DNA from 2 places in the Glutamicibacter soli genome. Region 1 is predicted to be linked to the other one. Evidence: riboswitches for the same ligand, from Rfam matches in the RefSeq annotation. Region 1 holds a riboswitch; the other holds the start of a gene.
The links. Region 1 has a riboswitch for S-adenosylmethionine ahead of ACTX90_RS01325 (O-acetylhomoserine aminocarboxypropyltransferase/cysteine synthase family protein). Riboswitches for the same ligand answer to the same signal wherever they lie in the genome.
Positions count from the first base shown of each region.

Region 2: linked by a shared signal. The riboswitch ahead of ACTX90_RS15915 (hypothetical protein) and the one ahead of ACTX90_RS01325 (O-acetylhomoserine aminocarboxypropyltransferase/cysteine synthase family protein) in region 1 are both predicted to bind S-adenosylmethionine.

Region 1 is NZ_CM125969.1:255,644-264,756, forward strand. Features, by position in the region: gene ACTX90_RS01305 (FecCD family ABC transporter permease) at 1-740, opposite strand, end outside; gene ACTX90_RS01310 (FecCD family ABC transporter permease) at 737-1,699, opposite strand; gene ACTX90_RS01315 (ABC transporter substrate-binding protein) at 1,888-2,922, shown strand; gene ACTX90_RS01320 (CoA-binding protein) at 2,998-3,492, opposite strand; gene ACTX90_RS01325 (O-acetylhomoserine aminocarboxypropyltransferase/cysteine synthase family protein) at 3,492-4,859, opposite strand; SAM riboswitch class I at 4,971-5,065, opposite strand; gene ACTX90_RS01330 (histidine phosphatase family protein) at 5,179-5,739, shown strand; gene ACTX90_RS01335 (RNA polymerase sigma factor) at 5,865-6,362, shown strand; gene ACTX90_RS01340 (methylated-DNA--[protein]-cysteine S-methyltransferase) at 6,359-6,988, shown strand; gene katG (catalase/peroxidase HPI) at 7,104-9,113, opposite strand, start outside.
Region 2 is NZ_CM125969.1:3,353,486-3,362,598, reverse strand. Features, by position in the region: gene ACTX90_RS15950 (hypothetical protein) at 1-82, shown strand, start outside; gene ACTX90_RS18655 (metallothionein) at 130-336, shown strand; gene ACTX90_RS15945 (cysteine hydrolase family protein) at 340-936, shown strand; gene ACTX90_RS15940 (hypothetical protein) at 947-1,279, shown strand; gene ACTX90_RS15935 (APC family permease) at 1,386-2,702, opposite strand; gene ACTX90_RS15930 (DUF421 domain-containing protein) at 2,699-3,154, opposite strand; gene ACTX90_RS15925 (hypothetical protein) at 3,154-3,690, opposite strand; gene ACTX90_RS15920 (4a-hydroxytetrahydrobiopterin dehydratase) at 3,872-4,522, shown strand; SAM riboswitch class IV at 4,672-4,785, shown strand; gene ACTX90_RS15915 (hypothetical protein) at 4,839-5,399, shown strand; gene ACTX90_RS15910 (AAA family ATPase) at 5,494-6,999, opposite strand; gene ACTX90_RS15905 (Fic family protein) at 7,097-8,338, opposite strand; gene ACTX90_RS15900 (alkaline phosphatase family protein) at 8,453-9,113, opposite strand, start outside.

The DNA.
Region 1 (9,113 bases):
ACCAGCTTGGTGTGCTCGACCTTCATGCCCAGGGCGCTGGCCAGGTCGTCGCCCATCTGCAGCATCTGCAGGGACTTCGAGCCGACAAGCACCGCGGCCAGGGAGGCCAGCACGACAATCGACACGGGAATCACCCCGGCCCAGGTCACGCCGTTCAGGGTGCCGGCGCCCCACACTGCGGCGGCCATGGCCACGTCCAGTTCCGCGCGCAGTACCAGGTAGTGGTTGAACGAGGCAAGCACCGCGGAGACGCCGATGCCCACCAGGATCAGCCGGAATCCGTGGGTGCCGTTGCGCCAGGCCAGCAGGTACACCACGAAGGCGGTCAGCAGGCCGCCGGCCAGCGCGCCGAGGCTGGTGGCGAGGAATCCGCCGCCGACCACCGTCAGCACCACCAGCGCCCCGGTGTAGGCGCCGGTGGAGAAGCCGATGATGTCGGGGGAGCCCAGCGGGTTGCGGGTCAGCGTCTGGAAGACCGCGCCGGACACGGCCAGGCCGGCGCCGAAGACCAGTGCGGCGGTCGCCCGGGGCATGCGCCATTGCCAGACGACGGTGGTCTCCAGCCCCTCGCCGCCGCCGAAGAGGATCGTCAGGACCCGCCACGGGCTGAGAGAGTACTCGCCGCCGGATACCGCGAAGACGGTGGCCAGCAGGACGGCGGCCGCCAGGGCAAGCCCGACCGAGCGGGAGCGGGTGGAACGCTTGAGGCTCCGGGTCTTGTTGGTCGATACGATGCTCACAGGGCCGCCGCCTTGGGGCTGCGGGCCAGCATGATCAGCATCGGCGCGCCGATGAACGCGCAGACCACGCCGGCCTGCAGCTCGCCGGGAAGCATGACGCGGCCCAGCACGTCCGCGACGAGCAGGAGCATGGGTGCCAGCAGGCAGGTGTAGGCCATGACCCAGCCGGTGCCGGAACCTGCCAGCCGGCGCGCGGCATGCGGCGCCATCAGGCCGATGAAGCCGATGGCGCCCACCGCGGCGGTGGCCGAAGCAGCCAGGATGGTGATGGCGATCAGCACCAGGATGCGGGTGTTGCGCACGTTCACGCCCAGCGCGGTGGCCGCGTCGTCTCCGAGCGCCAGCCCGTCCAGCGACCGCGCGCAGAGCGCAGCGAGCAGGATTCCGACGGCGGTCAGCAGCGCCAGCGGAACGATGATGGAGGCGTCCCGGCCCTGCAGCGAACCGATGGTCCAGGCGCGCAGCTGGTCGAAGGCCTGCGGGCGCACTAGCGACAGGGCGGTGCCAAGTCCGGTGAAGATCGCGCCGATGGCTACACCCGAGAGCACCAGGCGCACCGGGTCCGAGGAACCCGCGCGGGGACGGCCGATCAGGTAGACCAGCGCTGCGGTGAGCAGGGCGCCGAGGAAGGCGAAGGGGACATAGCCGGCGAACCCCGAGACGCCCAGGAACCCGACAGCGGTCACGATGGCCAGCGAGGCGCCGGCGTTGACACCCAGGATGCCCGGTTCGGCCAGCGGGTTGCGTGTCAGCGACTGGGCCAGCAACCCTGCCACACCCAGCCCGGCGCCGGCGAAGACTGCCAACAGCGCGCGCGGCAGCCGCGAGGACAGGATGAGGCTGCGCTCGACGGACTCCACGGGATCTGCCAGCGCGGAAAAAATTTGTTGCAGGCTCAGGGATTTTGAGCCGATGGTCAGCGACACGGTGGCCAGAGCGACCAGCAGGACCGCCAGCATCCCGAGAATCAACAAATGTTTGCTCGGTGACTTGCTACGTTGCAAATCATCGGGTGGAGATAAGGTCTTCACGGTGTGGGGGTCGCACTTTCACGCTGAGAATGGTGACTGGAACACCTTATCGTGAATGTGGCAGTAGATGATGCTTACCTATCAAGGTGCGCAACTGAATACGGTATATTGGCGTTGTGAATTTCTTGAACACTCGTACTTCGTGGGGCCGCACCATCCTCGGCGCCACCGCTGCACTCATGGTTGCAGTCACCGCCGGCTGCGGCGCAGCCACCAGCACCTCGGACTCCAACGCCGGTAACAAGGACGTTGCCGTAGGCGGCCAGAGCTTCACGACCGCGGATGAGGAAACCGCCAAGTTCGGCTCGGATGCCGAAGCCGGCCAGTTCCCCCGCACCGTGACCCACGCCAACGGCACCACCGAAATCCAGGCCAAACCGCAGCGCGTGGTCGTGCTGGATACCGGTGAGCTGGACGCGGTGCTCTCCCTGGGCGTCACCCCGGTAGGCATCCCGTCCACCGAGGGCGCGAACTCCGTGCCGAGCTACCTGGCCGACGAGGTCAAGGATGCCAAGACCGTGGGCACCATCCAGGAGCTGAACCTGGAGGCCATCGCCGCGCTGAACCCGGATCTGATCATCGGCTCCCAGCTGCGCGCAGACAAGCTGTACAGCCAGCTCAACCAGATCGCCCCGACCGTCTTCTCCATCCGCCCGGGCTTCCCGTGGAAGGAGAACTTCCTGCTGGCCGGCGAGGCGCTGGGCGAGGAAACCAAGGCGGTTTCCGTGCTGAACGACTACCAGGCCAAGGCCACCGCGCTGAACGAGGACGTCGAGGGCGATCCGAAGATCTCGCTGCTGCGCTTCATGCCGGAGAAGATCCGCCTGTATGCCAACAAGTCTCTGATCGGCGTGATCCTGGCCGACGCCGGATTCTCTCGTCCGGACAACCAGGACATCGACGACCTGGCCGCAGAAATCTCCGCGGAGAACCTGGCGGATGCCGACTCCGACTGGCTGTTCTACACCTCCTACGGAACCCCGGAAGCCACCGGCGAGAAGGCCGCGGTGGAAGGTCCGCTCTGGGGCCAGATGCAGGCGGTCAAGGACGGCCAGGCCATCCGCGTGAACGACGACGTCTGGTTCCTGGGCCTGGGCCCGACCGGCGCCAACCAGATCCTGGACGACCTGCGCGGCTACTTGGTCAAGTAGCGCCGAAAAAGACAACACAGCGGTGCCGCCCTTCATTCAGAAGGGCGGCACCGCCGTGTTCGTCCCGGAGATTCCCTAGGCCAGCAGCTGGCGCTTGGAGGAAATCACGCCGGTGTTGAATCCGGCCAGGCGCAGCCCGCCGTGGAAGCGGGCATGCTCGATCTTCACGCAGCGGTCCATGACCACGTTCAGGCCCGCGGCCTCGGCACGGTGGGCCACTTCTTCATGCCAGGTGCCCAGCTGCAGCCACAGGGTCTTCGCCCCGACCGCCAGCGCCTCGTCCAGCACGCCCGGGATGTCCTCGTGCTTGCGGAACACCTCGACCAGGTCCGGGGACTCCGGCAGGTCGGCCAGCGACTTGTACACCGGCTGGCCCAGGATCTCGTCCAGCACCGGGTTGATGAAGTACACCTTGTACTTCGAGGAGGACAGCAGGTAGGTGGCCACGAAGTAGCTGGCCCGCGAGGGCTTGTTCGAGGCGCCGACAATCGCGATGGTCTTGGTGTCGCGCAGGATGTTCAGGCGCTGCGCGGCGCCCGGGCCCTGCCAGGTGCGTTCAGCGGTGCTCATTAGTTCGCTCCCTTCGAAGCGGCGGGAACGGCGCAGGATGCTCCGTCGTAGGCCGGTGCCGCGAAGTCGGACTCCAGCGTGCCTTCCTGCGAGGCGGCCAGCGCCTGGTCGAGGTCCCAGAGGATGTCCTCGACGTCCTCCAGGCCGACCGACAGGCGGATCAGGTCTTCCGGAACGCCGGCGGCGACCAGCTGTTCGGCGCTGAGCTGCTGGTGGGTGGTTGAGGCGGGGTGCAGCACCAGGGTGCGGGCGTCGCCGATGTTCGCCAGGTGGCTTGCCAGCTGCAGCGCGTCGATGAACTTGGCGCCGGCCTCGCGGCCGCCCTTGACGCCGAAGCTGAAGACCGAGCCGACGCCCATCGGCAGCAGCTTGGCTGCCTGCTCGTGCTGCGGGTGGGATTCCAGCCCCGCGTAGTTCACGTAGGTGACTCGCTCGTCGGCTTCCAGCCAGGCGGCGACCTGCTTGGCGTTGGAAAGGTGGTTGTCCATGCGCTGGGGCAGGGTCTCCAAGCCCTGCAGCAGCTGGAAGGCCGACTGCGCCGGCAGCGCCGGGCCGAAGTCGCGCAGCTGCTCGCTGCGCAGCTTGGTCAGGAAACCGTATTCGCCGAAGTTGGCCCACCAGGAGACGTTGCCGTAGCTGGCCACCGGCTCGGTCATGGTCGGGAACTTGCCGTTGCCCCAGTTGAAGGTGCCTGATTCGATGACCACGCCACCCAGGGTCGTGCCGTGGCCGCCGATGAACTTGGTGGCCGAGTGGATCACGATGTCCGCGCCGTGCTCGATCGGGCGCAGGATGTACGGCGGAGTCAGCGTGGAGTCGACCACCAGCGGGATGTCGTGGCGGTGCGCCACCTCGGCCAGTCCGGCCAGGTCCGCGATGTCTCCGGAAGGGTTGGCCACGACCTCGGTGTAGACGGCCTTGGTGTTCTCGCCGATCGCCGCCTCGAAATCGGCCGGGTCGTTGGAGTCGACGAAGGTGGTGTCGATGCCGAAGCGGCGCAGCGAGACGTCCAGCTGCGTAATGGTGCCGCCGTAGAGCTTGGCCGAGGCCACGATGTGGTCGCCGGCCTGGGCCAGCGCGGCGAAGGTGACGAACTCCGCGGCCATGCCGGAGCCGGTGGCTACCGCGCCGAGGCCGCCTTCCAGCGAGGCCATGCGTTCCTCGAACGCGGCAACGGTCGGGTTGCCGATGCGCGAATAGATGTTCCCGTACTTCTGCAGGGCGAACAGGTTCGCGGCATCGTCGGCGTCCTTGAAGACGAACGAGGTGCTCTGGTAGATCGGCACCGCGCGGGCGCCGTGCTCGGCATCGGGGGTGCCTCCGGCGTGCAGCGCGCGGGTGCGGAATCCAAACTTGTGGTCTGCCATGGTGGCTTATGACTCCTTGTCGATACGTTCTTGGCCTCCGTGCCGAACACGGAAGCCATCGAGGCAGGAATCCCGGTCAATGTCGCTTGAACGCCGGGTAGGCGGAAAGCAGCTCCATCGTTTCTGGCGGTAGCACCGTATCCACCGGCTGTGGCAGGTTGCTGCGGCGTCATCGAACCAGATCTCTCGGCCGCTCGGGATGGTTGTAACAATCTTCGCAACATGACCGAAAATGACCCAACTATGAGTCGTAACGTTGCGTATTGCTTCCCTCGCCACAGATTCTTCGATACCTTTGCGCTGCGCTTATGCTCGAGTCATGGACACCGCGCTGGCATTGGTACGACATGGGCAGACCGACTGGAACCTGGCTGGCCGCCTGCAGGGCCGCACCGATATCGAGCTGAACGAGACCGGACGCCACCAAGCACGCAGCCTGGGGCGCTTCCTGAAGGGCAAAGGCTGGGATCTGCTGCTGGCCTCCCCGCTGGCCCGCGCCCAACAGACTGCGGCGCTGATCGCCGAGCAGCTTGGGGCGGAGACCGGACCGGCGGTGCACACCCTGACCGAGCGCAGTTTCGGCCCGCTGGAGGGGCGCATCATGGCCGAGGTCAGCGATCTGGAAGCCGCCGAGGTGCAGCACGAACTGGAAACCCACCAGCAGATCCTTGACCGGGCGCTGCCTGCGCTGCTCCAGCTGGTGCAGGAGCACGCGGGGCGCAGGATCATGGTCGTCAGCCACGGCGCGACCATGCGCACTATCCGCGACGCGCTCGCCGGAAGCCGGCAGCCCCAGGGCGTGGAGAACGGCGAAGTGATCGACATCGACCTGAAGCGGCTGGAAGAAATCGCCGCTGACTTGGACACGGTGCGCCTGTAGCTGGCTTCTCCGATTGCGCCTTGGCGCCGCGGAGCAAAAAATTTTCGCTCCCGACCTCACAAACGGCGCCTGCGGTACGTTTACAAGGTGAGAGCCCGCAAGGGGAAGCAGCTGCCGGGAGAGCCATGCAGATACCGTTCGAACGGATTGTCCAGGACCATGGGCTGGCCGTGCTGCGTGTGTGCCGTGCCCTGCTGGATGAGCATCGCGCCCAGGATGCGTGGTCGGAAACGTTCCTAGCCGCGCTCAAGGCCTATCCGGATCTGCCGGATGATGCCAACGTGCAGGCCTGGCTGGTCACCATCGCCCATCGCAAGGCCATCGACGAACTGCGCAAGAACCCGTCCGAGGTGTTGGCCGAGGTGCTGCCCGAGACAGAAGTCGGGCAGGCGGGACGGCCCGAAGCCAGGATCATGGATGGAGAACTGTGGCAGGCGGTCAAGGCGCTGCCTCAGAAGCAGCGTTTCGTGCTCGCCTACCGGTACCTGGGCGGGTTGAGCTACGCGCAGATCTCGCAGATCCTTTCAGGTTCCGAAGCGGCCGCCCGCCGCGCGGGCAGCGACGGAATCAAGAACCTGCGTGCCCATTGGAAGCACGCGCAGATGCTGGAGGAGTTGTCATGAGCGAACGGACTACCGCCTTCCCGGCGACGCAGGACGAAGAGCGGATCCTGGCCGAATTGAACAAAAAATTTGTTCATGATGCCCGCCGCCAGCAGTTGATCGAGATCTCCTACCGCATTGTCGACAGCCCGATCGGAGGGCTGCTGCTGGCCTCCACGGAGGCCGGGCTGGTCCGGGTGGCCTTTGAAACCGAGGGGCATGAGCGCATCCTCGATGTCCTGGCGCACAAGGTGGGCCCGCGGATCCTGAAGGACGACAGATCGCTCGACGACGCGGCCAGGCAGCTCGACCAATACTTCTCCGGCGCGCTGCAGGAGTTCAGCCTGCCGCTGGACCTGCGGCTTTCCACCGAGTTCCGTCGGCAGGTGCAACTGGAGCTGGGCCGCATCGCCTACGGGCAGACCCAGAGCTACGCCCAAGTGGCCGAGCACATCGGCAAGCCGAAGGCGGTGCGGGCCGTCGGCTCGGCCTGCGCCACGAACCCGCTGCCCATTGTGCTTCCGTGCCACCGCGTGCTGCGCACGGACGGTTCGCTGGGCGGCTACCTCGGGGGACTGGGCGTGAAAACGCAGCTGCTGAAGCTGGAGAACCCGGAATTCGGCGGCGGCGAAGCCACCCTGTTCTGAGCATGCCGCCAACACTGTGCCGGCAGCAACTGCAAATGAAGAGACCGGTGGCCGCCGCCTTCCCGAAGGAAGGCGGCGGCCACCGGCTTCTCAGCTAGAAGCTAGCGCAAGGGAACTAGTTCTTGCGGGCCAGCTCGAAGCGGTCTGCGTCCATGAGCTTGGCCCAAGCCGCTGCGAAGTCCTTGACGAACTTCTCCTTGGCATCGTCCGAAGCGTATACCTCGGCGAGGGCGCGCAGCTCGGAGTTGGAACCGAAGACCAGATCCACGCGGCTGCCGGTCCAACGGCCGTCGGTGGTGGTGTAGGTCTGCTCGTCTGCCGACGGGGTCCACTCCAGGCCGAGCTCCAGCAGGTTCGCGAAGAAGTCGTTGGTCAGTGCGCCCGGGGTGTCGGTGAAGACGCCCAGGTTGGAGCCGTCCCAGTTATTGCCGATAACGCGCAGGCCGCCGAGCAGCACGGTCATCTCCGGAGCCGACAGGCCCAGCAGGTTCGCGCGGTCGATCAGCAGGTACTCGCTTGGCAGGTCCAGGAAGCCCGAGTCGTAGTTGCGGAAGCCGTCGGCGACCGGCTCCAGCCAGGCGAACTGCTCGACGTCGGTCTGCTCCTGGGTGGCGTCTACACGACCCGGGGTGAACGGAACTTCTACCTGCTGGCCTGCGGCCAGGGCAGCCTGCTCGACACCCACGTTGCCGGCCAGGACCACGACATCGGCGAAGGAAGCCTTGATCTCGGAGGTGGCGTTGAACTGGTCAACGATTTCCTCGAGCTTGGCGATCACCGGCTTCAGCTGCGCTGGCTGGTTGACCGACCACGAAACCTGCGGCTCCAGGCGGATGCGGCCGCCGTTGACGCCGCCTCGCTTGTCCGAGGAACGGAAGGTCGCTGCGGCCTTCCACGCGGTGGAGACCAGCTGCTGCACCGACAGTTCGGCGCCGTTGATCAGGGACTTCAGCTCGGCGATTTCCTTGGCACCCAGGGTGACCTCAGGAGCTGCCGGCAGCGGATCCTGCCAGAGCAGATCCTCGGCCGGAACCTCCGGGCCGAAGTAGCGGGACTTCGGGCCCATGTCGCGGTGGGTCAGCTTGAACCAGGCACGGGCGAAGGCATCGGCGAACTGGTCCGGGTTCTCCTTGAAGTTCTTGGAGATCGGGCCGTAGATCGGGTCGAAGCGCAGAGCCAGGTCGCTGGTCAGCATGCGCGGTTCGCGGTGCTCCAGGGTATCGAATGCCGGCTGGACCAGGCCTGCGCCGCCGCCGTTGACCGGGCGCCATTGCTTGGCACCTGCCGGGGACTCGAAGAGCTCCCACTCGTAGGCGAAGAGGATGTGGAAGAACTCGTTGTCCCAACGGGTTGGGTGGTAGGTCCAGGTGACCTCGAGGCCGGAAGTCACGGTGTCCGCGCCCTTGCCGGTGCCGTGGCCGTTCTTCCAGCCCAGGCCCTGCATTTCCAGCGGGGCTGCTTCCGGATCCGGGCCGATCTTGTCATCGGCGTGGGCGCCGTGGGTCTTGCCGAAGGTGTGGCCGCCGGCGATCAGGGCTACGGTCTCTTCGTCGTTCATGCCCATGCGGCGGAAGGTTTCGCGGATGTCGATGGCCGAAGCCAGCGGATCCGGGTTGCCGTCCGGGCCCTCAGGGTTGACGTAGATCAGACCCATCTGGACTGCAGCCAGCGGGGCTTCCAGGTCACGCTTGCCGGTGTAGCGCTCGTTGTCCAGCCACACCTTCTCCGGGCCCCAGTAGACGTCGTCGTCAGCTTCCCAGACGTCCTTGCGTCCGCCGCCGAAACCGAAGGTCTCGAAGCCCATGTCTTCGAGAGCCACGTTGCCGGCAAGCAGGATCAGGTCGGCCCAGGAGATGGCCTGGCCGTACTTCTTCTTCACTGGCCACAGCAGACGGCGAGCCTTATCCAGCGACACGTTGTCCGGCCACGAGTTCAGTGGCGCGAAGCGCTGCTGGCCTGCGCCGCCGCCGCCACGGCCGTCGTGGGAGCGGTAGGTGCCGGCGGAGTGCCATGCCATGCGGATGAAGAACGGACCGTAGTGTCCGAAGTCTGCTGGCCACCAGTCGTGGGACTGGGTCATGATTTCAGCCAGATCGGCCTTGACGGCCGCCAAGTCGAGGGCGCT
Region 2 (9,113 bases), 760 kb from region 1:
TCCAGAGCTGGATCTCGATCCCATCCAGGGCACCGATCCGGAGCTGGATAACTCAACCGACGACCAATACGACAAGGACTAGGCAGCACAACTTAGCGCGCAGGCCATCGAGCGGAAGGAAGTCGAACAATGCAGAACTGCAATACTTGCGGAGCACCGGCGCAACGCCCTATCAGCGTGGACTTCGAAGGCAAGTCGGGAATCTATGACAGCTTCGAGTGCGCCATTCATGATGTGGCCGAGCGTTGCTCGCACTGCGACTGCGTGATCCTGGGCCATGCCGTATATGCGGGAGAAGCGCCGTACTGCTGCGAACACTGCTCGGGACGCAGCTGAGCCATGGACGCGACGGGATCCCTTCAAAGCCCGGCGCTGTTGTTGATCGACATGCAGGAGGGATTTTTTGAAACCGAGGACTTGGCGCAGCACCGCGCTCGGCTGGCATCCGCGTGCAACAAGCTCGCCGCCGCGGCGCGCAAGGCCGGGCTGCCGGTCATTGTGGTGCGCACCGTGCACAAGAAAGACAAGTCCACCTGGACGTTGAAGATGCTGGAGGACGACCAGGGTTACCTTTTCGAGGGGACCGGCCAAGCGCGGATCCTGCCAGAGCTGGATCTGGCGGGAAGCATCGAGCTGATCAAGCGGCGCGACAGCGCCTTCTGGGCCACGGAGCTGCTGACGCTGCTCTTGCAGCACCGGGTTGCCTCCCTCATCCTGGCCGGGGTCTCCTCGGAAACCTGCATTGCCGCCACCGCGACCGACGCCTTCAGCGCCAATTTGCCGGTGTTCCTTGCCCGAGACGCCCTGGCTTCCGCGGACCCGGACTTCGAGGATGTGACCTTGAAGTTTCTGGAGGAGCACTACCGCCAGCGGATCCTCAGCAGTGAACAACTGATAGCACAGCTCCCTGGCGGTGCCGCCGCCACGAAGAATTAAGGAGAAGGACATGACCTTGAATAATGCCGAATTCGACGATGTGCGACGCGACGAGGACGCGGATGAGCCATTCGACGGCCGCGACAGCCAGCCTGCCGCAGGTTCCTCGGACGCCCCGCAGTCGCTGGACGCCGAGGATCCGTTGCGCGGGCCGGACCGGATCCTGGATGAAAGCGACGCTGACCCCTTGCAGCTGAACCCGGAAACGCTGCTTCCCGAGCCGCTGGATGAAGATCGCGCGGTCGAGCCCGACGACGAAGCCGATGATGCAGCGGATATCGGTCTCGACCACGAGCGCCGGGTGAACCTCCCCGACCAGCGTGAGAGTCCCGACCAGCTCTGAACATTGACCTCAAGCGGCCGCGGGCCTTGCGGACGGCAATCCATCCGCAAGGCCCGCGGCTTTCCTCGACGTTCCGCGAGGCCGCCGCCCGTGGCTGCGACGCGGCCTAAGAGGGGCGCTTCGTAGACCGGGAGGTGATCCAGCGGGTTGCGAAATACAGGACCGCACCCAAGGCGAGCAACGCGAGCCCGCGTAGCCAGATCCCGCCATCCTGCTGGACGAGCAGCACAGCGCAGGAAGCCAGCGCGAGATACGGAATGATGATCGGAGCCCGGAAATGCCGGTGCTCCACGCGGTCCCGCCGCAGCACGATGACGGCAAGATTGGTGCTGGTGAACACGAAGAGCAGCAGCAGCACGACGGTCTTGGCCAAGGTCGCCAGATCACCGGTCAGCGTCAATAGCATGGCGATCGCCGTGGTTCCGATGATCGCCACCCACGGGGTGCGGCGATGCGGCAGGACGCGCCCCAGGACAGGCGGCAGCAGCCCCTGCTCCGCCATCCCGAACGCCAGCCGGCTGGACATGATCATGGTCAGCAAAGCGCCATTGGCCACCGCCACCAGGGCTACCAGGCTGAACAGCCAGCTGGGGATCCCGACCCCGGTGGCCTGCACGACATCCAGCAGGGGGCTGGAAGATCCTGCCAGCTCCTTGGGATCCATGGCGATCGAGGTGAGCACGCCAAGCGCTAAGTAGACCACTCCGGCGGTGAGCAGTGCGGCGAACAGCGCCCGGGGGTAGACCCGCGGCACGTCCACGACTTCCTCCGCGACGTTGGCGGAGACCTCGAATCCGACAAAAGAGTAGTAGGCCAACAGCGAGCCCGCGAAGATCGCGGCAACCGGCGTGGTGTCTTCGGGGAACTGGGCCAGACGTGACGCGTCCCCGTTGCCGTCGCCCAGGAATATGGCCGCCACGACGATCACCAGCAGCAATCCCGACAGTTCGATTGCCGTCATCCCGACATTCGCCCGCACCGATTCCTTGATGCCGCGTGCATTCAATAGCGCGACCAAACCCAGGAAGGCTATTGCGACAGGAATGGCGGGTGCATCGAAGAACACCGAAAGATAGTCCCCGGCAAATGCAATGCTCAAGCCCGCCGCACTGGTGACGCCGGCCGCCAGCATGGAGAAGCCCACAAGGAAGGACACCACAGGTTTTTTGAAGGCCCGCTCGGCGAAAATGGCCGCACCGCCCGCCCTGGGATATTTCGTGACCAGCTCCGCATAGGAGGTGGCCGTGAGCAGCGCCAGAATCAAGGCGACGAGCAACGGGGCCCAAATGGCTCCGCCTGCTTCCGCGGCCACCTCGCCCACCAGCGCGTACACGCCGGCTCCCAGGATGTCGCCGAGGATGAACAGGTACAGCAGGGGGCCGGTGATGCCCTTCTTCAACTTGCTTTCGGTATTGACGCTCATGGCTTGGCCTCTGCTTCCTTGGTGAAGAAGGAGACCTTTCCGTTGGACTCCAGGATGGCGAGCCTGATCGAGCTGTATTCCTCGATCCCCGCATGGCGTGCCAGCATGCTCAACTCGTCGAGGCCGATGCGTTCCCCGCTCAATGCCCGCCGGTCGATCACGCCGTCACGCACGAGCACGATGGGCCGGCCCAGGGTGAGTTTTCCGATCCTGGGCCAGCGCATATTGGCATAGGACAGGACCACTGCCAGGACGATCATGGTGAGCGCGGCCAATAGGCTTCCAGTCAGCGACCGGTCTTCCATGGTGATGCCCTGCTGCACCAGGTCCCCGAGGGCGACGAACAGGATCAACTCGAACGAGCTCAGCTCGCCCAGGGTGGAACGGCCTGCGGCACGGGTCACCAGCCACAGGACCACGAAGGCGATGGCGGCGCGAATGACAATTTCCATTAGGGAACCCTCCAGGTGGTGAACGGTACGTTGACGGTGGAAGCGCCGACTTCGACCTCGAGGTTCCCGTCGGTGCGCAAGTCCCACTGGTCAGAGGCCCGGCCTGTGATGCGAACCAGCATTTGCGTGGCCCCGGGTTGGGGAGCAACCTCGAATTCCACCGCACCGGCCGCGTCGGAACTTTGCGATTCCGGGTCCGGGAAGACCGCCAAGTCCTCGAAGAACAACAGGTAGTCCTCGGCGAGGCGCAGCTTACAGGTATCGGGCAGCGGTTCGTCGGAACTGACAAGTATTTCCAGCTCGACCTCATTGCCTGCCCGCGCCACCAACGGGTGGCGCACGTGGACTTGCATACGGTCCTCGGACTGGTCGGTGCTGGATTCCACATCGAACGCTCCAAGCGCCGCGGCCGCGACGATGGCTGCGACGATGAGGATGATGATCCGGCTCACGATGCGTCGCGTGCGGTGAGCAGTCTCGTCAATGACATCGTCCAACGTTGAATCAGAGACCTTGGCGTTGTGAATATTAGTCATCAAAACTCCTTGTGCCCATATTTGCCGAGATTAGCCGCGGCCGGTGCCGCTCTCCACGGAAGACGGATGTTCACAGCAGTTATCCAGTACGCCGCAACCGTCCGTTGTTTCTGGCAGTCTGCGCAGGTCCATTGAACTTCGCCCCCTCGGGTGGGAAGGTTGCCGGAGAAAGGAGAAACGCATGCCTGCACAGGACGTAATTGCCCAAGACCAGCTCAACGAATACCTCCAGGGGATGCCGCAGTGGCGCCAGATCCCCGGAGCCATTGCCGCGGTTTTCGAGACCAAGACCTCCGCGGCCGCGATCGAGCTTTTCAGCGATATCGCAAGCGCCGCAGAGATGGACAACCACCACCCCGACGTGGACTGGCGCTACAACCGCGTGTTCGTGACAACCACCTCCCATGACGCCGGCGGCCAGGTCACCACCCGCGACATTGCGCTGGCCAGCAAGATCTCCGAGCGGGCCGCGGCCCTCAGGGCCAAACCCCGCGTCGACCTGATCCGCGCAGTGGAGATTGCCATCGACACCGACAAGCCCCAGGAGATCGCGGAGCAATGGGCCGCCGGGCTTGGGTACAAGTCGCTGGAGGACGGCAGCATCGCCGATCCCCACGGTCGCGGCCCGGCGATCTGGTTCCAGAAAACCGACACTCCCAATACGAACCGGCTGCACTTGGACGTGTGGGTTCCGTATTCGGAAAGCGGTCCGGTGCTCACGAAGCTGGAAGAAGTTGGCGCCCACTCCGACGGCGATGCCGTGCCGTCCTTCACCGTCATCACCGACGCCCAGGGCAATCGCTTCTGCATCTGCACCGAGGTCGACCGCTAGCACCGAGCGAACTGCAGTCAAAGGTGGACTTGTCCACCAGAGTCGATGGCTGATCCGGTGTCCGTACCTGTGAAGGCATGGGCACCGGATCTGCTGTATCCGGCGCCGCGGCCATACTGTCGGTAGCTGCGGGTTAGGCTGGATTCCAAGTTCAAGAGCTGCGACGCAAAGTACCTGGCTGGTCGCACGGCAACCCTCCTCATCGAGCGGGGTGCCCCAGGGGAAGAACCGACCCGGACAAAAGTCCCGGGTAAGTCGGTGGGCCAGTCCGGCACAATAGGTGCTCGGCCGGCTCCCTGAGCAGGAGCGAACAACAATGCAGAACCCAGAATTCTCGATCAATCACCCAGAAGGCACCCTGCAGGAACGGCTGTGGAACAGCGTGGTCATGGACTACCCATTTTTCGGAGAACGTCCGGTCGAGCAGTCGGCTTACCGGCAGGCAACCCGCAGCGGGGAATTCGCCAGCGGCAAGCTCAGCGAGACGCCGGAACACCTGCAGAACTACATCCTCCGCTGGATCGCCGCAGGCTTCACACCTGAACTGTATTGGGCCGTCAGTTTGGGAATCAGGGAAGCAGCAGCGCACGCACGTCGGCGTTGCAAGAGTCCGGAGGACCTGCTTCGCCTCGAAGATCGGATGAGACGGCTGGGCATCTTGGCGCCCAACCCGAGGGCAGGGCAGCTCTACAAGGAACTGCAACGCGATGAGCGGGGTGGGGCGGTTCTGGTGGACCGCTGCTACCCGGCGCATGTTGTGCAGCTGGAACCGGAGGAATGGGCGGAGTTTCCGCAACGGTTGCTCTTCGGCCGGCCATCTGCCGCGCTTCAGCAGTTTATTTACGGTGACCCGCTCCATCAAGGGATCACCAACTGAATCGCCCCACGGCAGGAACGCCTTCAAGCGGCAACGATGCGGTGCGCTGGCGCAGCAGGGGGATATTCCTCCCCGGCAAGGAGGAAGGCGCGGCCTACAACCCCTTGCTGCCGCCGTCCTGTTCAGCTTCCGGATCTTGTCCAAATCCGCTGGGCGCTTCGTAGCTCCCTGCCACCCCGGGGAACCATCCGAAGGATGCGTCTTCGCTGAATTCTTCCGGCTCGTCAAGATCCGGGTCGTTGGTTCCCCCGAGGAAGTTTCGCGTGAGAGTGGCCGCATCGCCCATAAGCTCCGCGGCGGCTTCGAGCAGATGGGCGTCACCCGGAGCCTGGTTCGCGACTGCCGCGTTGAGGATGGATCGGCGAACCAATTCCCTGGTGAACGAGGCAGTCGTTCCATCGACAAGGTGCGCAAGCTGTTGCACGGTGTCGGAGCTGGGCTTCAGCTTGGCTGCGTATAGTTCGAGCAGGGCAATACGTCCTTCGAGATCCGGGCGTGGAATCTCCACTGCAAGATCGATGCGCCCGGGGCGCTGCACCAAGGCGCGCTCCAGGGAATCCACGCGGTTCGTGGTCAGCAGGAAGGTGACGTCCGCGTCCGGTTCCAGGCCGTCCATGGTGTCGAGGACTTCGAAAAGCAGCGGCTGGGGGCCGTGGCTGAAGCTGCGGTCTTCGGCGATCAGGTCACAATCTTCCAGTACGACGATCGATGGCTGCAGCGCCCGCGCCATGGCGGCGGCTTGGGAGATGTAGGCCAACGAATCGCCGTTGAGCAGGATGACAGTGTGGTCTTCAGCCGCCGAGGCCAGATACCTGACGGTGTGGGTTTTCCCGGTGCCCGGCGGGCCGTAGAGCAGGACACCGCGTTTGAGATGCGCACCGAGCGCAGTCAGGACATCGCGGTGGGTTCCGACGCCGAGGACTTGTTCCTCAATGCGTTCACGCAGGCCGTCGGGCAGCACGAGCTGTTCGCGCGGGAAGGGTTCGCGCCGGTGGAAGGCGACTCCGGCGTTCGATTCCTGGTACTCGTTGCCCTTGAACGAGATGACCTGGCCCTTGAAGATGCTCGAGGTGCGCAACCCGTTGCGAAATTCCTTGAGGAATGCGTCGGTCACCTGTTCGTCGGGGGACAGGATCTCCAATGCAGCTTCGGGCTTCCCGTACTCCGGATTGGCCTTCCGGATCAAAACTGCCAGCGGGCTGGAGTGGTAATGGAAGAGGTGGATTCCCAGTGTCAGGAATCGACGCTGCTGGTCCGGGCCCACGGCAAGTGAAGCGTAGGAAGGCTCACCCACAATACCCATGTGGTTCTCCGGCATCAGCAGATCGGCCAGATCCGCATGGTACCTTTGCTGCCCGGCGATACCGACGATCTTGGCGGAGGGATCACTGCCGGCAATGCGGTCGAGAACGATATTCGCATCCGCGAGCCGGTGGGAGCCGAAAGCCTCGGTGATCAGCGGAAGCGAGCTAGGCGAAACTTTCAGATGTTTTTCCAACACGGGTGCCAGCTGAGCACCATTGGGCTTCTGGCGGAATTCTTCAGCGAGGTCCGCCAGCTTGTTGAAGGACATCATAAAGGCACGTAATTCTGCATCCATGAGCAGAGCCTAGCAGTGAAAGTCTCCTAGTGGGTACGAAAATTACAGGCAGTCAGCCAGCCTGCTCGGAGTGCTTGGCCAGAGCGGGTGCCTGCGCCTAGCGCACCGAGTCCCGGCGAATCGTGGCCCCATAGTCATCCAGAATCTTCAGGATTCGGTCGTGCTGCCAGACGCGGTTTCTGCGCAAACCAGACTTCTCTTTCAGGACCCCGCGATCGCTCAAGGTTGCGATGGCGCGATGAGCGACTGCGTCGGTAACGCTCAGGGCGTTCTTCAAGTAGCTGGCGTTGACGACGGGTTGCGCTATCAGCAGCGGTAGTACCTTGAACGCAGTCGAATTCGACCGGAGTCCATCCAGCTGCCTGCGTGAATCTTCCAATGCATCTGCCAGAGCCAGCAACAGCACTTGCCCCGTTGTCGCTGCGTAGATCGAAGCATCGATGAAGATCTTGATGATTCCGTAGGCGTTTCCCTGCCGATAGGCGGTGAGTGCATCGAAATAACCGGTGGTATCCCGCAGGATGCCTGCTGAAATGGGCGCGGTCGAATGAGTGGTCACCTTGCGATGGCGGAGCATTGCGTGGGCAAGGGCCCGTCCAGTTCTGCCGTTCCCGTCGACAAAGGGATGGATGCTCTCGAAATGGGCGTGCGCGATGGCAACCTGGATGAGGGCAGGCAGGTCTTGACGGTGAATGAACGTTTCAAGATCAGCCAATGCCCCCGCGATCAGTTCATGCTGGGGCGCGATATAGCTGGCGCCACGGGGGCCGGCGGAATCTTTGCCACCGATCCATACGAGTTCTTGCCGGAATTTTCCTGCTTCTTCGACAAGGTCGTCTTGATGCCGCAACAATTCGTGATGCATGGACAAGATGCTGGTGACGTTGAGTTCTTCCGAGAGCTGTAATGCGGCTTCCATTGCGCGTACGTTGCCGATTACCGTGCGAGCATTGGATTTTTCACTTTCGTTGATTTCCCAGAGCGCAAGTTGCCGGGCGGAGGTGGAAAGCTGCTCGATCTGGCTGCTGGAGGCACTTTCCGTGCGCAAGAGAATGCTCGACATGGGTGCGAGCGCAGGGTTCTCTTGCCCCAGCAATAAGAACGTATAGGCATCGAAGAGACGCAATGCATCGTTTGCTTCCTCGAGTTCGGACATCAGGGATGATGAAAAATCGGGTGACCAGTTGGCGATCGATGGAACCACTGCCGATTGGTATTCGCCTGTCTGCCTGGAGACTTGTGCATTTGAAAAGATTTGGGGTTGTTGCGGCCGCCAGTGATGTGTTTCCGAGCCAAGCGCAGGAATCTCCACGAAGCTGTTGCTCTCTTTGGACTCCATGGTTTCGCACTTCCTAAGTGATAGTTACTGATCCACCTTACTATCACTTAACCGCTAAGTGATAGTAAGGAAATTCCTTACTATCACTTAGTTCCATGCGTTCGCGGCCGCTGGCTACTTCTTCAGCGAGACCTGGTCGATGGACCAGAATGCGGAATTGGTGCCGGTGTAGCGGAAGGAGACCTGTGCTTTCTTCGCTTTCTTCGGAACATCGATGGCGATGCTCTCCACGCCGTTGTAGTTCTTGTCGTAGGACTTCACCAATACCGGCTCGCCCCCGTCGAAGCTGACGAAGACTTCGCCGGACTGCGGGCCGTCGATCTTGTAGTTCGAAGCGAAGCTCAGGGTGGCGCTCTGGCCGCCCTTGACCTTGTACTCCGGACTGATCAGGGTGGAGTCGAACTGGCCGGGATCGTGCGCCTTGTCGTCCCACTCGTCCGAGTCGGCAACGGCGAAGACGTTGCGGTTGTGGACGCTGGTTTCGCGGCCCTGGTTCAGATCCGTGTTGGTCCAGAACTCGTCGGTGGTGAAGGACCAGCCGCGCCACTCGCGCACGCCGCCCTTGGGCATGGCAGAGTTGTCGATAGTCCAACCGCTCGGTGCGGTCGTGGTCCAGCCCTTGGTCTGGGCGCTGAGCTTGGCCTCGTCCTTGGCCTTCTTCAGGTGCGGGCGCAGGGTATCGAACTCGTCGGCGGCGATGGAGTTGATGTTCTTGCCGTCGAGGTTCCACTCGTCCTCGACGCGCACGCCCTGGTGCTTCAGCACGGTAGGGGCG